4 regions of the Staphylococcus lutrae genome follow, and region 3 is predicted to be linked to each of the others. Evidence: riboswitches for the same ligand, from Rfam matches in the RefSeq annotation. Region 3 holds a riboswitch; each other region holds the start of a gene.
The links. Region 3 has a riboswitch for S-adenosylmethionine ahead of B5P37_RS02685 (M20 family metallopeptidase). Riboswitches for the same ligand answer to the same signal wherever they lie in the genome.

Region 1: another riboswitch for S-adenosylmethionine. It lies ahead of metX (homoserine O-acetyltransferase MetX); the one in region 3 lies ahead of B5P37_RS02685 (M20 family metallopeptidase).
Region 2: another riboswitch for S-adenosylmethionine. It lies ahead of B5P37_RS08490 (methionine ABC transporter ATP-binding protein); the one in region 3 lies ahead of B5P37_RS02685 (M20 family metallopeptidase).
Region 4: another riboswitch for S-adenosylmethionine. It lies ahead of metK (methionine adenosyltransferase); the one in region 3 lies ahead of B5P37_RS02685 (M20 family metallopeptidase).

The regions. Positions count from the first base shown of each region.
Region 1 covers NZ_CP020773.1:1,289,932-1,294,795, reverse strand. Annotated here, with positions in the region: gene B5P37_RS05915 (AzlC family ABC transporter permease) at 230-922, shown strand; gene B5P37_RS05910 (AzlD domain-containing protein) at 919-1,248, shown strand; SAM riboswitch class I at 1,311-1,414, shown strand; partial or broken gene metX (homoserine O-acetyltransferase MetX) at 1,497-2,461, shown strand; gene B5P37_RS05900 (DUF2232 domain-containing protein) at 2,682-3,593, shown strand; gene B5P37_RS05895 (DHH family phosphoesterase) at 3,598-4,864, shown strand, end outside.
Region 2 covers NZ_CP020773.1:1,826,155-1,831,018, reverse strand. Annotated here, with positions in the region: gene B5P37_RS08505 (MetQ/NlpA family ABC transporter substrate-binding protein) at 1-31, opposite strand, end outside; gene B5P37_RS08500 (MetQ/NlpA family ABC transporter substrate-binding protein) at 142-966, opposite strand; gene B5P37_RS08495 (methionine ABC transporter permease) at 987-1,682, opposite strand; gene B5P37_RS08490 (methionine ABC transporter ATP-binding protein) at 1,675-2,703, opposite strand; SAM riboswitch class I at 2,793-2,901, opposite strand; gene B5P37_RS08485 (thioredoxin family protein) at 2,947-3,258, opposite strand; gene B5P37_RS08480 (toprim domain-containing protein) at 3,221-3,616, opposite strand; gene gcvH (glycine cleavage system protein GcvH) at 3,695-4,075, opposite strand; gene B5P37_RS08470 (arsenate reductase family protein) at 4,155-4,511, opposite strand; gene B5P37_RS08465 (thioredoxin family protein) at 4,792-4,864, shown strand, end outside.
Region 3 covers NZ_CP020773.1:531,488-536,351, reverse strand. Annotated here, with positions in the region: gene B5P37_RS02695 (pyrimidine-nucleoside phosphorylase) at 1-858, shown strand, start outside; gene B5P37_RS02690 (S-ribosylhomocysteine lyase) at 977-1,459, opposite strand; SAM riboswitch class I at 1,745-1,851, shown strand; gene B5P37_RS02685 (M20 family metallopeptidase) at 1,948-3,129, shown strand; partial or broken gene ldmS (L-aspartate--L-methionine ligase LdmS) at 3,133-4,322, shown strand; gene B5P37_RS02675 (DUF2750 domain-containing protein) at 4,441-4,864, shown strand, end outside.
Region 4 covers NZ_CP020773.1:249,871-254,734, reverse strand. Annotated here, with positions in the region: gene ytkD (RNA deprotection pyrophosphohydrolase) at 1-370, shown strand, start outside; gene B5P37_RS01210 (alpha/beta hydrolase family protein) at 375-1,124, shown strand; gene pckA (phosphoenolpyruvate carboxykinase (ATP)) at 1,281-2,867, opposite strand; SAM riboswitch class I at 3,119-3,230, shown strand; gene metK (methionine adenosyltransferase) at 3,336-4,535, shown strand; gene B5P37_RS01195 (NERD domain-containing protein) at 4,624-4,864, shown strand, end outside.

The sequences.
Region 1 (4,864 bases), 760 kb from region 3:
TTTTATTGTAGAACAAAATGTCATTCGGTCGTTGTAGACCTACACGTGCTTCATAAGCACAGGACAGCGACATTGTTTTTTCTTAATTTTCTAAAAACGTATCTTTGCGGGTATGACAATGTTTTTACACTTCCGGTTAGACTTCGGTATGATTGAGGTTAGACTAACCTCTTGGCATAGTGTGATATCCTATAATATAATAAATACTAATTTTTAAGGGGTGAGTCTTTTGCGTTATACAACGTTTAAACAAGGGATACAAGATTGCATTCCAACATTATTAGGTTATGCAGGGGTAGGCTTTTCGTTTGGTATTGTGAGTGTTGCTTCAGGTTTTAGTATTTTAGAAATTCTGTTGTTTTCATTATTCGTCTATGCAGGGGCTGCTCAATTTATTATTATCACATTGGTTGCGGTACAGACACCGATATGGATTATCGTTTTGACGACGGCGATTGTCAACAGTCGCATGTTTTTATTGAGTATGACCTTAGCGCCACAATTTAAACAGCACTCTATTTTACATAGAATAGGCGTGGGGAGTTTAGTGACCGATGAAACGTTTGCGGTTGCGATTACCCCTTATACGAAAGGTTTCTCTATTACGCATCAATGGATGTATGGTTTAAATGTATTGGCTTATTTATTTTGGGCGCTTGTTACGGTGTTAGGTGCATTGCTTGGAGATTTTTTCAAACATCCTGAAACTTTTGGGCTCGATTATGCGATTACGGCAATGTTTATCTTTTTAGCGATTTCACAATTTGAAGGGATAACAAAAACGAAACTACGCGTTTATCTTTTTTTAGTCGGTATCGTCATTGTCATGATGTTGTTATTAAGTCTCTTTATGCCTTCTTATTTGGCGATTTTGCTTGCATCTACATGTAGTGCCACGATAGGGATGGTGATTGATCGATGACATTATATTTATTTTGGACGATTGTCTTATCAGGTTTAGTTACATTGCTCATACGTATTGCGCCATTTGTGATGATTTCTAAAGTTGAGCTGTCTGAAAAAGTATTAAAATGGCTCACGTTTATTCCTATTACGCTATTTACTGCATTAGTCGTGGACGGTTTGATTCAGCAGCAACAGGGCGTCATGGGGTATACGTTGAATTGGATTTTTATATGGGCACTGATTCCTACAATACTTTTTGCATTGTGGACAAAAAGTTTAACTGTTACCGTCATTATTGGAATGGTGAGTGTTGCATTTTTGAGAATTATCGGATTATTCTAATTAATCATTTGCATATATGACCTATATAAGGTATGATGAAATTCAAACTAGATATCATAAAAAACTTATTGAGAGAAGTTGAGGGATTTGGCCCTGTGACACTTCAGCAACCACTTAAACATCTAAGTACGGTGCTACAACCAACCACACACGTGGATGATAAGTTCATTCGTTAACTGATTTACTGAGTTGTATTGCCGTATAAAGGTAATATGACTTTTTTATTTTTAGAGGGAGGGCAGTCTTAAATGATGAATTATCGAGTAGATACTTTGGAATTGGGCCCATTTATGACAGCGTCGGGTGAGTCGATTGAAAATTTAAAATTACGCTATGAATATGTAGGCTATTCTGGTCAACCCCTTGCTGTTGTTTGCCATGCGCTAACAGGCAACCACTTAACGTATGGTACAGAAGAAAAGCCAGGTTGGTGGCGTGAGATTATTGATGGAGGGTATGTACCTGTACATGATTATCAATTTCTTACATTTAATGTGATTGGTAGTCCATTTGGTTCAAGTTCCCGTTTAACCGATCCTAATTTTCCACAAAAATTGACCTTGCGCGATATTGTCCGTGCACTTGAGATGGGTATCGCTGCATTGGGCTATCAGCAGATTGATGTACTCATTGGTGGCTCTTTAGGGGGATGCAAGTCATGGAACTTCTATACAATCAAAAATTTAATGTTAAAAAAGCGATTATACTTGCAGCCACAGAAAAAACCTCTTCATATAGTCGAGCTTTTAATGAGATTGCACGTCAAGCGATTTACTTAGGGGGTAAGGAAGGGCTGAGTATCGCTAGACAACTTGGATTTTTAACCTATCGTTCTTCTAAAAGCTATGATGCCCGCTTTACCCCAGATGAAGTCGTATCGTATCAAAAGTATCAGGGAAATAAATTTAAGGAGCAGTTTGATTTACAATGTTATCTCACACTTCTTGGTGTGTTAGACAGTCATGATATACATCAAGGTCGTGATGATGTTGAAGCAGTATTCCAACAATTAGAGACGAAAGTACTGACATTTGGGTTTACAGATGATTTGTTGTATCCTAATGATCAAGTTGAAGCATTAGGCGCATATTTTAAATTTCATCGCCACTTTTTTGTTCCTGATAACGTAGGACATGATGGTTTTCTCTTGAATTTTAATGATTGGGCCCCCTACTTATATCATTTTTTAAAAGTTTCCAAGTTTAGACGGTAATACCCTACTTTTATGTTAAATATGTTCGCTCAGAATACTAGACAAAAAGCTATATTTTAGGGATAATAGCTAGAATATAGCTTTTCTAAGTTTGTTCAAACAACACAAAGCTTTGTAATTGAGTGGTAAGATGCGGAAAATAAAATAGTGCAAATTGTATTCATATTACAAAACTTGTAAAATAAAGACTATAGATTAAAAAAGTTTGGAAGTGGCTTCTTTGTTTTCGAAAATTGATCTTAAAGCAACACTCATCAGCACGGTGGCTTTACTCGTGATGATTTTAGTGATACATCTCATGCCGTGGTTGGCTTTGATTTTAGCGTGTTTTGCATTCATACCCGGCATCGTATTATGGTACCGATCTCAACATTCATTTGGGCTTGTTGCGTTCATAACGATTGTACTTTCGACGCTAACAGGCAATGTATGGGTCATGTCATTACTAATCATTACTTTAATGTTGAGTATGGTCATTGCTCAATTGTTGCAGCAACGTGCGTCTAAAGAACGCATTATATATGTAAGTACACTGACGGCGAGTATACTGATTTTGAGTGTGATGATGATACTACAGAGTATGAAAAAGCTCCCATATGCAGATGCCTTGTTACAACCGTACCGCTCAATAGTGGAGCAAGCGGCAACTTTACAAAATTTAGATCAACAGGCACAAGACATTTTAAATCATTCTATTCAGCAACTTGCTATACAAATGCCAGGGATGATCGTCATTGCCATTGCTATTTATCTCATCGTGGCGTTAACAGTGATTTTTCCAATATTGCGCAAGTTCAAGGTGGCAACGCCAGTCTTTCGTCCACTCTATTCATGGCAAATGAAGCGTTCCATTTTTATTATGTATGCATTGGCATTATTGACAACCATTACGACACCTCCTGCAACGACACCGAATAGTATTGGCATTAACTTTCAACTCGTTTTAGGATTTTTGTTGATTGTGCAGGGGCTTAGTTTCATTCATTATTTTTCCACAGTGAAACGTATGCCGAACGCACTAAAAGTATTGCTCGTCATTGTAGGAATTATATTCTACCCCATGACACGTTTAATTGGTTTACTTGATCTCGGATTGAATTTAAAACGTATGATTAAAAATGATAAGAGGTGACAAGATGAATCGTCATTCAATGAAGAAATCGCTCGTTGTCCCTTTTTTAGTGATGACCGTTACAGCAATAATCATTGTAGGTGTATTATTTTTCTTTAACCAATGGCTTGCCTTTTTAGCTGCTATTTTGTTGTTTGTCATGCTCATTATCAGTATTTTTATATTTAGACGATTGTATCATCATTTAGACCATTATTTAGATGGTTTGAGCGGTAAAATATCGATTGGTAGCGACCGCGCAGTGAAGACGATGCCATTAGGTTTGATTGTTTTAGATGATAATGATCAAATCGAGTGGGTTAATCCTTTTATGTCAGAACGGATTGAGAGAAATGTGATATCAGATCCAATCAACGAAGTGTACCCCAATATTTTAAAACAACTCGAAAAAGCGAGAGAAATAGAAATTGAAGATGGGACCTATGCTTATCGCGTACGCTATTCAGAACAAGAGCAGATGCTGTATTTCTTGGATATTACAGAAGAAGCAGCGATTCAAGAAGCATATGATGACCAACAACCGATTATTGCAACATTGTTTTTAGATAACTATGATGAAATCACGCAAAATATGAATGATACCCAACGTTCAGAAATCAACTCGATGGTGACCCGTGTGATTAGTCGTTGGGCACAAACGCATCATGTGTTCTTCAAACGTTACAGTTCAGATCAGTTCATCGCATATTTAAATCGTCGCATTTTACGTGAGTTAGAGTCAACCAAGTTTGATATTCTGAGTCAGCTTCGTGAAAAAAGTGTCGGTTACCGCGCGCAGCTAACATTAAGTATTGGTATAGGTGAAGGCTCAGAGAACTTAATTGATTTAGGTGAACTTTCCCAATCAGGACTAGACCTTGCACTCGGTCGCGGCGGTGACCAAGTGGCGATAAAAAACATGAATGGTAATGTGCGTTTCTATGGCGGTAAAACGGATCCAATGGAAAAACGTACACGAGTGAGAGCGCGTGTCATCTCCCACGCATTAAAAGACATTTTGTTAGAAGGCGACAAAGTGATTGTGATGGGACATAAACGTCCAGATTTAGATGCAATCGGTGCTGCGATTGGTGTCACACGCTTTGCCATGATGAACAACTTAGAAGCGTATATTGTGTTGAATGAGTCAGATATTGATCCAACGTTACGGCGTGTCATGGACGAAATTGATGAGAAGCCTGAGTTGAAAGAACGCTTTGTGACTTCAGATGATGCGTGGAATATGATGACTTCACGGACAACACTTGTCGTTGTCGACACACATAAACCTG
Region 2 (4,864 bases), 1.2 Mb from region 3:
ATCCTGTCACCAAAAATGATAATTTTCTCATATGACGTTTTCTCCCCTTTTATTTCATATTTATAGACGATTTAGGGTGTGGTCTCCTTTTCAAGGGCGCTATCACACCCGCTTTTTTGTCAAATTGACATACCATGCGGCTTATTCAGCCGGAATTACAGCACCATCATATTTTTTATTGATGAAATCTTTAATTTCTTTAGAATGTAAAACTTCCATTAATGCTTTGATTTTTTCATCATTTTTATGTCCATCTTTCACTGCGATTAAGTTTGCATAAGGGTTGTCTTCTGCTTTTTCAACTGCAATGGAATCTTTTTGTGGATTCAATTTTTGTTCAATTGCAAAGTTAGAATTAATGATGACTGCATCGCCTTCATTGTTTTGATATGTTTTTGGTAAAAATTCTGCTGATTGTTTGCTATTGAATTTGATGTTTTTGCTGTTTTCTACAATGTCATCAAATGTCGCATTTTGAATTTTTACACCATCTTTAATTTTGATTAAACCTGCATCAACGAAGAATTTCAAGAAACGACCTTGTTCTGCTGGATTGTTTGATACAAATATTTCTGCACCATTTGGTAAATCTTTTAAACTTTTATATTTGTTTGAATAGACTGCCATAGGTTCGATATGCACATCACCTGCTGATTCGATCTTATAGCCTTTCTCTTTTTTCTCTGTGTCTAAGTACGGTGTATGTTGGAAATAGTTTGCATCCAACTCTCCTGCATCAAGCAATTTATTCGGCGTTGTGTAATCGTTAATCGTTTTAATCTCTAAATCATAACCTTTTTCTTTCAATAACGGTTTTGCTTCTTCTAAAATTTCTGCGTGAGGCGCTGGAGATGCACCGACAACAATTTTCTTGTCGTTTCCTTTGCTTGTATCTGCTTTATTTCCACATGCTGCAAGTCCTACTGCCAATGCTAAAATAACAATAATCGATAAAATCCTCTTCATTCTACATTTCTCCCTTTTTATTAACGTTTATCTATTTTATTCGTCATCCAATCTCCTAGAAATTGAATTAAAAATACTAACACTAAAATAAAAATCGTTGAGACTAAGATGACATCATTTTGGTTCCGAGTAAAACCAGTTAAGTAAGCAAGGTTACCTAATCCACCGGCACCAATAACACCTGCCACCGCTGTCGAACCAACCAATGCAATTGCCGTCACTGTAATCCCTGAGATAAGTGCGGGTAATGATTCAGGAATTAACACCTTAAGCACAATGTTCCATGTTGTTGCCCCCATTGAACGTGCGGCTTCAATCACACCTTTATCAATTTCTTTTAAAGCAATTTCTACTAAGCGGCCATAAAACGGTGATGCGCCAATAATCAATGCAGGTAAAGCCCCTGTAGGTCCACTAATCGTACCGAGCAGTAAGCTGGTAAACGGAATTAAGAGTAAAATCAAAATAATGAACGGAATTGCTCTGAATAAGTTGACAACAAATGAGACAATGCTATAAAAAATACGTCCCGTTTTCGCTTCACTTTTTGAAGTCAGAAAAAGTATAACGCCTAGAATCAAGCCGAGTACAAATGAAAACGCCGTCGAAATGATCGTCATATACAATGTTTCGTATGTCGCTTCCCATACGGCAGGCCATTTTACATTCGGCATGGTTATCATTTCGTGTAAAATATCGCTCATACTCTTACCCATGTTTGATCACCTCAATGTCTACATTTTGTGCATCTAACGCTGCTTTAATTTCTTCAAAGTGTATCTTTGAAAAATCTTTAATATGCACGAGCAAATAACCGATAGCCCCCGTTTTAGAATGTTTAATGTTTCCTTCTAAAATATTCAATTGAAGGTGATGCGTTTCTGTCAAATATGACACGACCGGCTGTGTTGTATTTTCACCCGAAAAAGTCAGTCGCGCCAACACTTCATCAGCTTTTAAATCAAAGGTGTGCGTTAAATCTTCGCCTTGATCACTCGGTTTCAAGTCTTCTCGAACAAATCGACGTGTCACCTCATGCTGTGGATTCTCAAAAATGTCTGACACTTTTCCTTCCTCAATGACTTTACCGTTTTCCATCACAGCAACATCGTCACAAATGCGTCGAATGACATGCATTTCATGTGTGATCATAATAATCGTTAAATTATTCTCTTTTTTCAATTGAAGTAATAAGTCTAGTATTTCATCTGTTGTTTGTGGATCTAGCGCACTTGTCGCTTCGTCACACAACAATACTTCTGGATTGTTTGCTAAAGCACGCGCAATACCGACACGCTGCTTTTGTCCGCCTGATAACTCTGATGGATATGCGTGCTCACGCCCCTGTAACCCTACACGAGAGACGAGTTCCATCGCATGTTCTTTCGCTTCACCTTTAGGAACACCCGCAATTTCGAGTGGAAAAATGATATTATCCAACACCGTTCTAGACCACAATAAGTTAAAATGTTGGAAAATCATACTCACTTTTTGACGCTTTCGTCGTAACTCAGATGGACTTAATTGCCCGATATGATCGCCGCCGATGATGACTTCACCTGACGTGGGTTTCTCTAAATAATTAAATAATCGAATCAAAGTACTTTTACCTGCTCCTGAAAATCCGATAATCCCATAAATTTTACCTCTATCGATTTCGAGATTTACATTATTTACAGCAGTTACAGATTTTGATTTACTCTCGTACTTCTTCACTATATTTTTAAGTGTAATCATTCTACGCCTCCTCAGTCTTTCCTTTATAAATTAAAAAAATGCTTTCTCTTTTAAAGAAAAAAGAGAAAGCAATAACACGAGTCGCTTTTCTCTCATCTTCAAAAGTCGTCAATACTTTTTGTGAATTGGCACCATTTCTATAATATAGACGGTTGCCGGGCTTCGTAGGGCACATCCCTCCACCACTCTGGATAAGAGTTTTCTGATTATTTAATTGTTTACTATAATATCATTGTCCGCAACTTACGTCAATGGTTTTTTTATTTTTTCTAATAAATCAGTAACAGAATGAAACGCATAAATCCGTTCAACTTCTTGATCATATCGCATGATGAGTAGTACAGGAACGGATTGGATTTCATGTGTTTGACTCCACTCCGGGTAATAATTCAAATCCACTTTCACCAGAGGCCATGACACCATTTCATTCACAATATCTAACATTCGTTCCGCCACCTTACATGTCCCACACATCGGCGTATATCCAAAAATAAGATGGGCACTTTTATCGAAATGTTCAGATATATTGTTTGATTGTTTTGAAACATTCGGCATAAGAATACTTCCCTTTAACAAAAAAGTCTTGCTTTACTTTAAAACCAAAATTTTGTAAACGTTTAGCGAGATAATCACGTGGACAGCGTGCGACTTCACTATAAGTCGTGTCGATAACGATATCTATCCGCTCACTCAAATACGTGGAAAACCACTTGCGAATCCGTCTACCTTCTGCGTCTGCATCAACTAATATATAGACTTGTTTATCATACAAATATTCAATCATATTGTCTAGCTTTTCGATTCCCATTGTTCCATGTGTACAAATGATTTCTACAGGTTCTAGCAACACTTCTTGAAGACGTTTTTTATCAGATTTCCCTTCAACCACTATCACCTTATGGATCATCGTCATGTGCTTCACCTTCTAAAAAATATTTGTATATAAAAAACTCCTAGATAATGACATTACCGAGGAGTTCTCATGATGCGATTATTCACCAATCATTTTTTCATAGCTTGCTGCATCCATTAATGCATCTAGCTCGCTTGAATCATTCAATTCAACTTTAATCATCCATGCATTTTCATAGGGTGATTCGTTGACTGCTTCAGGTGTATCTTCTAAATCTTCGTTCACTTCAACGACTTGACCTGAAACTGGAGAATACAATTCAGAAACGGTTTTAACAGATTCTACACTACCAAAAGTTTCCCCTTCAGATACGTTGTCATTCACTTCCGGAAGTTCAACGAAAACGATATCCCCTAACTCACTTTGTGCAAAATCAGTGATACCAATAATCGCAGTATTTCCTTCAACTTTTACCCATTCATGTTCTTTGGAATATTTTAATTCACTTGGCACTGCCACTTGAATCCCCTCCTATTTTGTATGTACGTGTACGTTTACATTTCAATCATGACACATTGCGCTTATTCTATCAACTATTTTATGATAACCAAGTCTCACGATAAACGTCTTCTTTAAATCCTAATGTCACGACATCACCAGATATCGCAAGGGGTCTTTTCACCAACATACCATCAGAAGCAAGCAATTCTAATTTTTCTTCATCTGGCATCGTGTCCAATTGCGTTTTCAGATTCAGTTCTCTATACTTTGCGCCGTGTGTATTAAAAAATTTCTTAATATCGACACCTGATTTTTCAATAATCTCGCGGAATTCTTCTTTCGTTGGTGTATGTTGTGTAATGTCTATAGGTTCGTAACTCACACCATGCTCCGACAAAAACTTTGCCGCTTTTTTACATGTTGTACAGTTAGGATATTGATAAAATTTAATCATTCATAAACCTCCTCGTTAAAATACATTTTAAATATCTTGAATTATGATTGTTTATATCTACTTGTTAGAAAATCAAATTATGAGATATATAATTATTAACACTGCACTATTTATATAATGCAAAGATATATTCACAATGTAATAGTAACGCTTTAAGAAAAAGAAAACAATCTATTTCACCTTTCATTTGCACAGCATTTGAAAATCAATGTAAAGTGACTTCTTAGCCAAAATCCGATATAATATCGTTACTTAATTGATTTATAAGGAGAGGTCTAACATGCAAAGTATTACTGAAATGGAGACATTCAATCAAGTCATTCAAAGCAACGAACCCGTTATCATTAAATTTG
Region 3 (4,864 bases):
GCTGTGATTGGACAAACCGGAAATCTTACGCCTGCGGACAAAAAAATCTACGCTTTACGTGATGTAACAGGAACAATTAACTCTATTCCATTGATTGCTTCTTCAATTATGAGTAAAAAAATTGCGGCGGGTGCAGATGCGATTGTATTAGATGTAAAAACGGGTAACGGTGCATTTATGAAGACGATAGAAGATGCCGAAGCGTTAGCACATGCGATGGTTAAAATCGGTAATCAGGTGGGGCGTCAAACGATGGCGATTCTTTCTGATATGAGCCAACCACTCGGTCGTGCAATAGGGAATGCGTTGGAGCTTAAAGAAGCGATTGATACTTTGAAAGGGGAAGGGCCGGAAGATTTAACAGAACTTGTACTGACATTAGGTTCACAAATGGTCGTATTGGCTCAAAAGGCAACGGATTTAGACGAAGCGCGCACAATGTTACAAGAAGTGATTGATAATGGTCAAGCGCTTGAGAAATTCAAAACATTTTTAAGTAATCAAGGTGGCGATGCGTCAGTGGTCGATGATCCTTCAAAATTACCGACAGCACAATATCAATTTGAATTACCTGCCAAACAAAGTGGGGTTGTTTCAGAAATGATTGCAAATGAAATTGGTATCGCCTCAATGATGTTAGGTGCGGGTCGTCAAACGAAAGAAGATGAGATTGATTTAGCGGTTGGATTGGTTTTAAACAAAAAAATTGGCGACAAAGTAGAAGCTGGAGAATCGCTACTTACGATTTATGCAAATAGTGAAGATGTAGAACAAGTGAAACAAAAATTGTACGATAATATTATGATTTCAGATCATGCAGAAACACCGCAGCTGATTCATAAGGTGATTACAGAATAAATCTGGAAAATCATAACAATAAAATCTTAATTCATTTGAGATGAATGAACAAAGCGTGAAAGGAGCAACTCTAGGTGAGTTTCACTTTTCACGCTTGATTATTGCTTAAATGTAACTTTTAAGAAGTGGCCGTGTTTCCTGTTCCAAAAACATCGTGCCATTGATCGCGTTGTTCTAAAAAGGATTGTGCAATGGCTTGAGCGCCTTCTAACGAGTGAGAAGCGGCCCAACCACATTGGACTTCGTTGCATGCAGGGACTTCTTTAGCTGAAATCACGTCGTTGAGCGTTTTTTCAATAATATTGAGTACGTCATCATAATCTGTGTGATTAATAAACGAGACATAGAAACCAGTCTGACACCCCATTGGACTTAAATCAACGACTTTATCTGTATGATTGCGAATGTTTTCTGCCATTAAATGTTCCAAAGAATGGAGACTGGGCATTTCCATATGCGCTTTGTTCGGTTGTTTAAACCGTATATCATATTTATAAATATCATCTCCATTGAGCCCTTTCATTGTGCCAGCAAGCCGAATAAATGGTGCAACGACTTTAGTGTGATCGAGATTAAAACTTTCTACATTCATTTTTGGCATGGTGATCCCTCCTTCATCATTACCTTCATTTTAACATATTCAATTGCAGAAAAAAGAATTTTGAGATGTGTTGACGTCTTGAGTGATAAGGAAAAAAGGCTTCAAACCGAGTTATACGAGTGGTTTTATAAGTTTTAAAAACTTCAAATACAAGTATACAAATAAGAAGGATACAATTGAAAGTGAAGCAGTATAAAAACAATAATTGTTAGAAGATTTGGAACAGTGTTGAAATAACATGACAAAACACGCAAAATTAGTTAAAATGGTTACACAATTGAATCAAATTTATCGAGAGTGGTGGAGGGAATTGGCCCAACGAAACCCAGCAACCTCATCGGATTGACGATAAAGGTGCGAATTCCAACAGTTTGACGACTGAAAGATAAATGAAAACAGAGGCGTTATCACATACGTTCATCAGTCATACGGTACTTGTTGGTGAGAGAACGATGCGATAACTTTTTTATTTTAAGGAGGAGGATTTGATGCAGGAGAGAGCGCAGCGGATTTTAGATTATATTGACCAACATAGATTGACCTATATCGATATCAGTCATCAAATACATGATCGGCCAGAGATCGGAAATGAAGAAATTTTCGCTTCGAGATTATTAATCGAACATTTAAAGGCACAACAATTTCAAATAGAGAGAGACATTGCTGGGCATTCAACTGGATTTATTGCGACATACGACTCAGGCGCACCGGGTCCTAAAATCAGTTATCTTGCCGAATATGATGCATTACCAGGGCTCGGTCATGCATGTGGACATAATATTATCGGAACAGCGAGTGTGTTAGCGGCCATTGCGTTAAAACAAGTTATTGATGAGATTGGGGGACAGGTCATTGTGTTTGGTTGTCCCGCTGAAGAAGGTGGGGAGAACGGAAGTGCAAAAGCATCATATGTTCGTGAAGGTTTATTTGATCAGATTGATGTTGCACTGATGGTACATCCAGGTAATGAAACATATCGTACAGTTCCGACACTTGCCGTCGATGTTCTGGATATTAAATTTTATGGGAAGAGTGCACATGCTTCGGAAAACGCAGAAGAAGCCCGTAACGCTTTGGATGCGATGTTAAGCTATTTCAATGGCGTGGCACAGCTCCGTCAACATATTAAAAAAACGGAACGCGTCCATGGCGTCATTTTAGAAGGTGGACAAGCGGCGAATATTATACCAGATTTTACGCACGCACGATTTTATACACGTGCAACGACGCGCAAAGATTTAGATGTATTGACGGCAAGAGTACATGATATTGCAAAGGGCGCTGCCATACAAACGGGTTGTGAATTTGAATTTGGGCCAATTCAAAATGGCGTTAATGAATTTATTCAATCTGATGCGTTAGATGACTTATTTGAGCAATATGCGACTTTACTTGGGGAGGAAGTGAGTCATGATGATTTCGGTTACGGTTCAACGGACACAGGCAATGTGAGTCATGTTGTCCCAACGATTCATCCGCATATTAAAATAGGACCTAAAAGCTTAGTGGGTCATACACATCGTTTTCGTGAAGCAGCAGTAAGTCCGATGGGGGATCAAGCATTGATTATAGGCGCAAAAACGATTGCACTGATGGGAGCGAGATTGATACAAGATGATGCGTTGTTACAAACGATTCAACGGCAACATCAAAATAAAAGGGAGTCATAAACGATGAAAAATTATGAAAAAGATTTACAGCATATTACAATGGGGGAGATTTATGATACCAATGTCGTATATTCATCAAGACCTTCTTACGTGTCGAATCCATGGTTAGCCCCTGATGAACACCAATCTAACTTTTTAACAGGTAGGGAATTATTAATTGCGAATTTACCAGTAATAGTCCATGAAGCGAGTTTTACAGATAAACTTGTACAACTCTTTCAATTGATTGGTAAAACATTGCCAGAACAAATCATTCCATTTCGTGATCAAGAGACGTATGAAGCACAGTTAAAAACATTGACTGAAAATCAAAACCGCGTGATTTATTTTCAATATGTACATGATGATACGGTAGTGGATCCGTCTCATTATGCGATGAATCAACAACTATTTAAAGATTTAAACAATAAATCATTGATTCCCCAATGGACATCTGGCAAATATTTGCCGAAAAGAGAAGTGGTTACATTCGATGATTTTAAAGCGGCACTCAAACATTGGAGCTGTCCTTTAGTGATTAAACCCGGAGATGATTTACCGACTGCGGGGGTTATGGGGTAATGATTTGTTATAACAATGAAGATTTAGCAAAAGCTGTAAGGCGTATAGAGCAGGCTGAAGCTGAGACAAAAACATTGATCATCGAACAATGCATTGAAGCAGTGGAAAATTATTGTGTTCAATATGCCTTGCACCCTGAAGCGGGCATTGTATATTTAGGTGCAGCCAAACAACTGACGGATGAATATGGGTTTTACAATGGTAATATCAATGCGACGCATGTCCCTGAAAGTGTCATACAAGCAGGATATGAAATTATGGAAAAAGCAGTGCAACAAGGCTTTTTTGGAATTGCTGGTTTTGACTTACTCGTTGATGCGCAAGGTGATATTTTTGCGATTGATTTAAACTTCAGACAGAATGGTTCGACAAGTATGTTGTTGTTACGCAATGAATTAGTCAGTCAGCATCATAAGTTTTATAGCTACTTTGCCAATGGGGATAATGCACGTTTTTTTGATACTATTTGTGAGTTTGTCACACGGGGTGTTTTGTATCCATTATCTTATTATGATGGGGATTGGTATACAGACAAAGCTGTAAATTCGAGATTTGGTTGTATTTGGCATGCCGAAAGTTTAGCTGAGATCGAGGCTTATGAGCAAGAATTTATAGAAAAAGCGGGGCTTTAACGTAAAGATGTTTACTGATATAGTAGAGTTAAAAGAGAATGAGACGGACGAAATTTGACGAATAGAGCGATTTTGTTTATATTTGTCATTGGATTTTGATCTGTAAAGGAGCGGAGTCATGTCATATAAGAATGAACGTTTTTATAAAGATATATTAATAAACGAACAATTTTTTATTGCTGTGAAAGATAAAAAGATGATTAAGCATCAACACAATGGCAAATTGTTATTCTGTTTTTGGACACGTGAATCATTAGCAAAAGCATACCTAGAAAATCTAAACATCGCTTACGATAAAATTAAAGAGATGGATATCGACCGCTTCGCTACTTATGAATTAGATGAAATGTTTGACGAAGAGGATGAAGCACTCGTGAACGTGACGGATCATGTGGAAGGGCACGAAATTAAAATCGTTGAGGCCATTAATGACTTAATGACGGATTTGGATAATATTCGTATTCGTGAATTCGTACAAGATGTTGCCAAAACAGATATGGTGTACGGTTTAAGTCAAAAAGGTGAAAAGCAGTTTATGCTTG
Region 4 (4,864 bases), 280 kb from region 3:
ACAGCAATGGGTACTTACGTTTCATCAAGAGCGGGGAATAGAATTTCCAGGTGGTAAGCGTGAACAAGGGGAGACAAGTCAAGCGGCAGTAAAGAGGGAACTTTATGAAGAAACCGGCGCAATTGCTGAACATATATATTATATTGCGCAATATGAAGTTCAGAGCGATCAAAAGCATTTTAAAAAAGATGTCTATGCCGTGATGGTCAAAGATATAGAAACACATGCGCATTATTTTGAGACTGCGGGTCCGGTGTTAACCGATTCTTTAAAATCAGTGAGGGAAGAAGATAAGAGCTTCTTGTTAAAAGATCCAGCCATTTTACGGTGTGTAGAAAGGGTGAAGGAACTTGGCTTTTATCAAGAGTAAAAGAATGCCAGCTTTTTTGAAGGGATTTCGTGTTGAAGAATGGACTTATCAAGTGCATGCGCTACATGTCAAAGGCCTGTGTATTCTCCCTGAAGCACCAGTGAAACGAGTGATTATGTATTTACGGGGTGGAAAGGGACAGGTGGGTCGCGTTCGATTTGCACGACTACTCCAATTTATATCACCGCATACTCTTGTATTTGCACCGTATTATCGTGGGAATAATGGGAGTGACGGTCATGATGCATTTGCAGGTGATGATCTTGAGGATGTGATTGTTGCTGCGGAAATGTTGAAAGCACAGTATGCGCATATTCCATTACATTTGATCGGATTTTCACGCGGAGGCATTCAAGGATTGTTGACTTTTCAAACGGTTATGGCGGACAGCTATATCATTTGGGGTGGTGTGTCAGATATACATTTGATGTATGAAGAACGCGTGGATTTACGTGGAATGTTACGTCGAATGATCGGCCACCCCAAAAAAGAAGTTGAAGCTTATGAATCCAGAAATGCGTTAAAAACGATTCACTCTGATGCGCCTCCAATTTTGATTATTCATGGTGGAAAGGATCGACAGGTGGGCATTCATCAAGCTTATTACTTGGAGGAGCACCTGCAACGTGTTGGTGCACGTTACGATACATTTTATCAAATGGATGAAGGACACGTCCCGCGTCCAGATGCATTACGACAAGTATTGGATTATATCCAACACTGGATAGCGCAAGTTGAAGCAAATAAAGGATGATTGAGCAAATCAAATGCATTCAGACTGAGATGTTTTTAATTTGCTAAAGGCGCAATAGCGAGTCGAATGAAAGCTAATTAATCAGTGATATATAGAAGAGAACGGGGTGAAAATCTAAATTAAAATAGATTTTCATCCCGTTCATTTGATTGTCGTCTAATTTTGACTTTTGAAGCCACCAGTGGATTCAAGGTGCTGTGCTTCTGTGCCAAATTTTTTGAAGTTTTCTTTAAAGCGATCGACTAAACTTTGTGCTTGTTGATCATAGGCTGTTTTATCAGACCATGCATTTTTAGGTTGTAAAATGGTTGTCGGTACGCCTTCAATTTCTGTAGGTATCGATAGACCAAAGATGTGATCTTTTTCGAAAGTTACTGATTTTAATGTGCCGTTTATAGCGGCGTTAACCATTTTACGAGTATATTTTAACTTTATACGGTTACCGGTTCCATATTGACCGCCAGTCCAGCCGGTATTTACAAGATAGACATCTACTTCATGTTCATCGATTAAATGGCCTAATAATTTGGCATACACTTCAGCTCTTAATGGGAGAAACGGCGCGCCGAAACAAGTCGAAAATGAAGGCTGAGGTTCTGTTACGCCACGTTCCGTCCCTGCTAATTTAGAGGTGAAGCCACTTAAGAAGTGATACATTGCTTGGTCTTTATTTAATTTAGCAATTGGAGGTAGGACACCAAAAGCATCTGCTGTAAGAAAAATAATCGTATTCGGATGTGATGCTTTGGAAGGCAATACGATATTATCAATATGATCGATAGGGTAGGCCGCACGTGTGTTTTCAGTATAACGATTGTCGTCAAAATCGATATCGCCCTGTGGATTAACAACGACATTTTCTAATACTGTTCCATATCGAATGGCTTTGTAAATCTGAGGTTCCTTATCAGCAGATAGGTGAATGGCCTTTGCGTAACAACCGCCTTCAATGTTAAAGACACCGTTGTCATTCCAACCATGTTCATCATCACCAATCAGTTTGCGATCCGGATCAGCAGAAAGTGTTGTTTTACCTGTTCCTGATAAACCGAAGAAGAGTGCAACATCCCCCTTATCACCAACGTTAGCAGAGCAGTGCATACTTAAAATGTTTCTTTGTGGTAGTAAGTAGTTCATCACAGAGAAAATGGACTTTTTCATTTCTCCAGCATATTCTGTGCCTCCGATAAGGACAACTTTGTGTTTGAATGAAATAATAACAAATGTTTCCGAACGTGTCCCATCGATTTCAGGATCTGCTTTAAAGCGCGGTGCAGAGATGAGGGTGAAATCTGCTTTAATTTTAGACGCTTCTTCCTTTGAACTGGGTTTGATAAATAAATTTTGAACAAATAAATTATGCCATGCATATTCATTGATGACGGATAGTTTAAGTTGTGATTGTTTGTCACTTCCTGCATAGCCGCTAAAGACAAATAATTCATCTTTTTGATTTAAATAATCCATGACTTTATCATACAGCTTTAAAAATTTTTCTTCTGAGATAGGTTGATTAACGCTCCCCCAATCAATATCATCTTTAACTTGTGGATTATCAACAATAAATTTATCTTTAGGGGAGCGTCCCGTATATTCTCCTGTGTTGGCATTGATTGCACCTGACTCTGTTAACACAGCTTCGTTTCTTTTCAGAATTTTATTGTAGAGCTCTGTCGTAGTCAGTTGAAAATGTGAACTCGGTTTATCAATTAATGTGCCAATTGCTTCTTTGTCGAATGACATGGTATCATCCCTCCAAATTAATATTGAAAATGTAAGCCTTTACATTTAAAAAGTATAACATATTCGCTAAATAATCCATACCGAATTTAGAAAAAATAAAGATAAAATAAAGAAAGTAAAGTAATTTTTCACTATAGTAGTGGGCACTTCCAACTGAAACATTTCGTACAGCAAGGAACGCAATGAATTCTAGGATGCATTGATGAAATTGACATCGTAATCAAATTTATGTAATATGAAAACAACGGATTCTCTTATCCTGAGTGGTGGAGGGACATGGACCCAATGAAACCCAGCAACCTCTTTTAACGAAGAAAGGTGCCAAACCGTTTGCAGACATTTCTATGGTCTGAACGATAAGAGCGAATGGACGTTAGAGCCTTCACTCTATTTAATAGTGTCGAAAGGCTCTTTTTTATTGAGCTCAGAGAGAGAATGTTCGTAATATTTGATAAAAAGGAGTATATGATGACTTATAACAGACGTTTATTCACTTCAGAATCAGTTACTGAGGGTCACCCAGACAAAATTGCTGACCAAATTTCTGATGCAATTTTAGATGAAATCTTAAAAGGAGACCCAGATGCACGTGTCGCTTGTGAAACAACAGTGACGACTGGAATGGCATTAATTGCAGGTGAGATTTCAACTTCTACATATGTTGATATCCCGAAAGTCGTAAGAGAAACAGTCAAAGAAATTGGTTACACACGAGCGAAGTATGGTTACGATTATAAGACGATGTCAGTATTAACTGCTATTGATGAACAATCACCAGATATCGCACAAGGGGTAGATCGTGCGCTAGAATACCGCGATGATTCAAATGAAGAGGTACTCAACACAGGTGCAGGCGATCAAGGATTAATGTTTGGATTTGCGACAAATGAAACAGAGGCACTCATGCCATTACCAATTGATTTATCACATAAATTATCTAAACGTTTATCTGAAGTGCGTAAAAATGGCACTTTAGATTATTTAAGACCGGATGGGAAAGTACAAGTAACTGTGGAATATGATGAAAACGATCAACCTAAGCGAATCGATACGATTGTTATTTCTTCTCAACATCATGAAGAAGTTGAACTTGAGAAAATTCAAAATGATATTAAAGCCCATGTTATTTACCCAACGGTTGATGAAAAGCTTTTAGATGAAGATACAAAATTTTTCATTAATCCAACAGGACGTTTCGTAATTGGTGGACCACAAGGAGATGCCGGCTTAACAGGCCGTAAAATCATTGTTGATACGTACGGGGGATATGCACGTCATGGTGGCGGTGCATTTTCTGGTAAAGATCCTACAAAAGTTGACCGTTCGGCTGCATATGCGGCGCGTTATGTTGCCAAAAATATTGTTGCTGCAGATCTTGCTGACAAGTGTGAAGTGCAACTGGCCTATGCAATTGGGGTAGCGCAACCGGTATCGATTGCCATTGATACTTTTGGCACTGGGAAGGTCAAAGAGGAACTTTTGATTGAAGCCGTGAGTAAAAACTTTGATTTACGTCCAGCTGGCATTATTCAAATGTTAGATTTACAAAAACCAATCTATAAACAAACCGCTGCTTACGGTCATTTTGGTCGTACAGACGTGCAGCTCCCTTGGGAACGTGTGGATAAAGTTCAATTATTAAAAGATGCTGTAAATGCTCTGAAATAAATTTCTTGTTGATTAGTATCGCTAATTTTATAGTTATTTAATATAATAGAAATAACTGTAGAAAAGTTATAAAAGGAAGGTATTGCTCATGATACAATTTGGTCCAATGGAAATCGGCCTAATCGCTGCGATTGTTGTTGCAGCATTATTCTTTATTTTGTTCTTAGTGGCATTGAAAAGCAAAAAGAAAACTAAAGAAACATATGCGCATCGCTATCAAGAGAAGCAAGATAAGTTAACGCACGAACACCAGGAAGAACTTGAAAAAGTCCGTATTGACAAGAAAAAAGCAGAAGCACGACATAAAGAAGAATATGAAACAATGATGT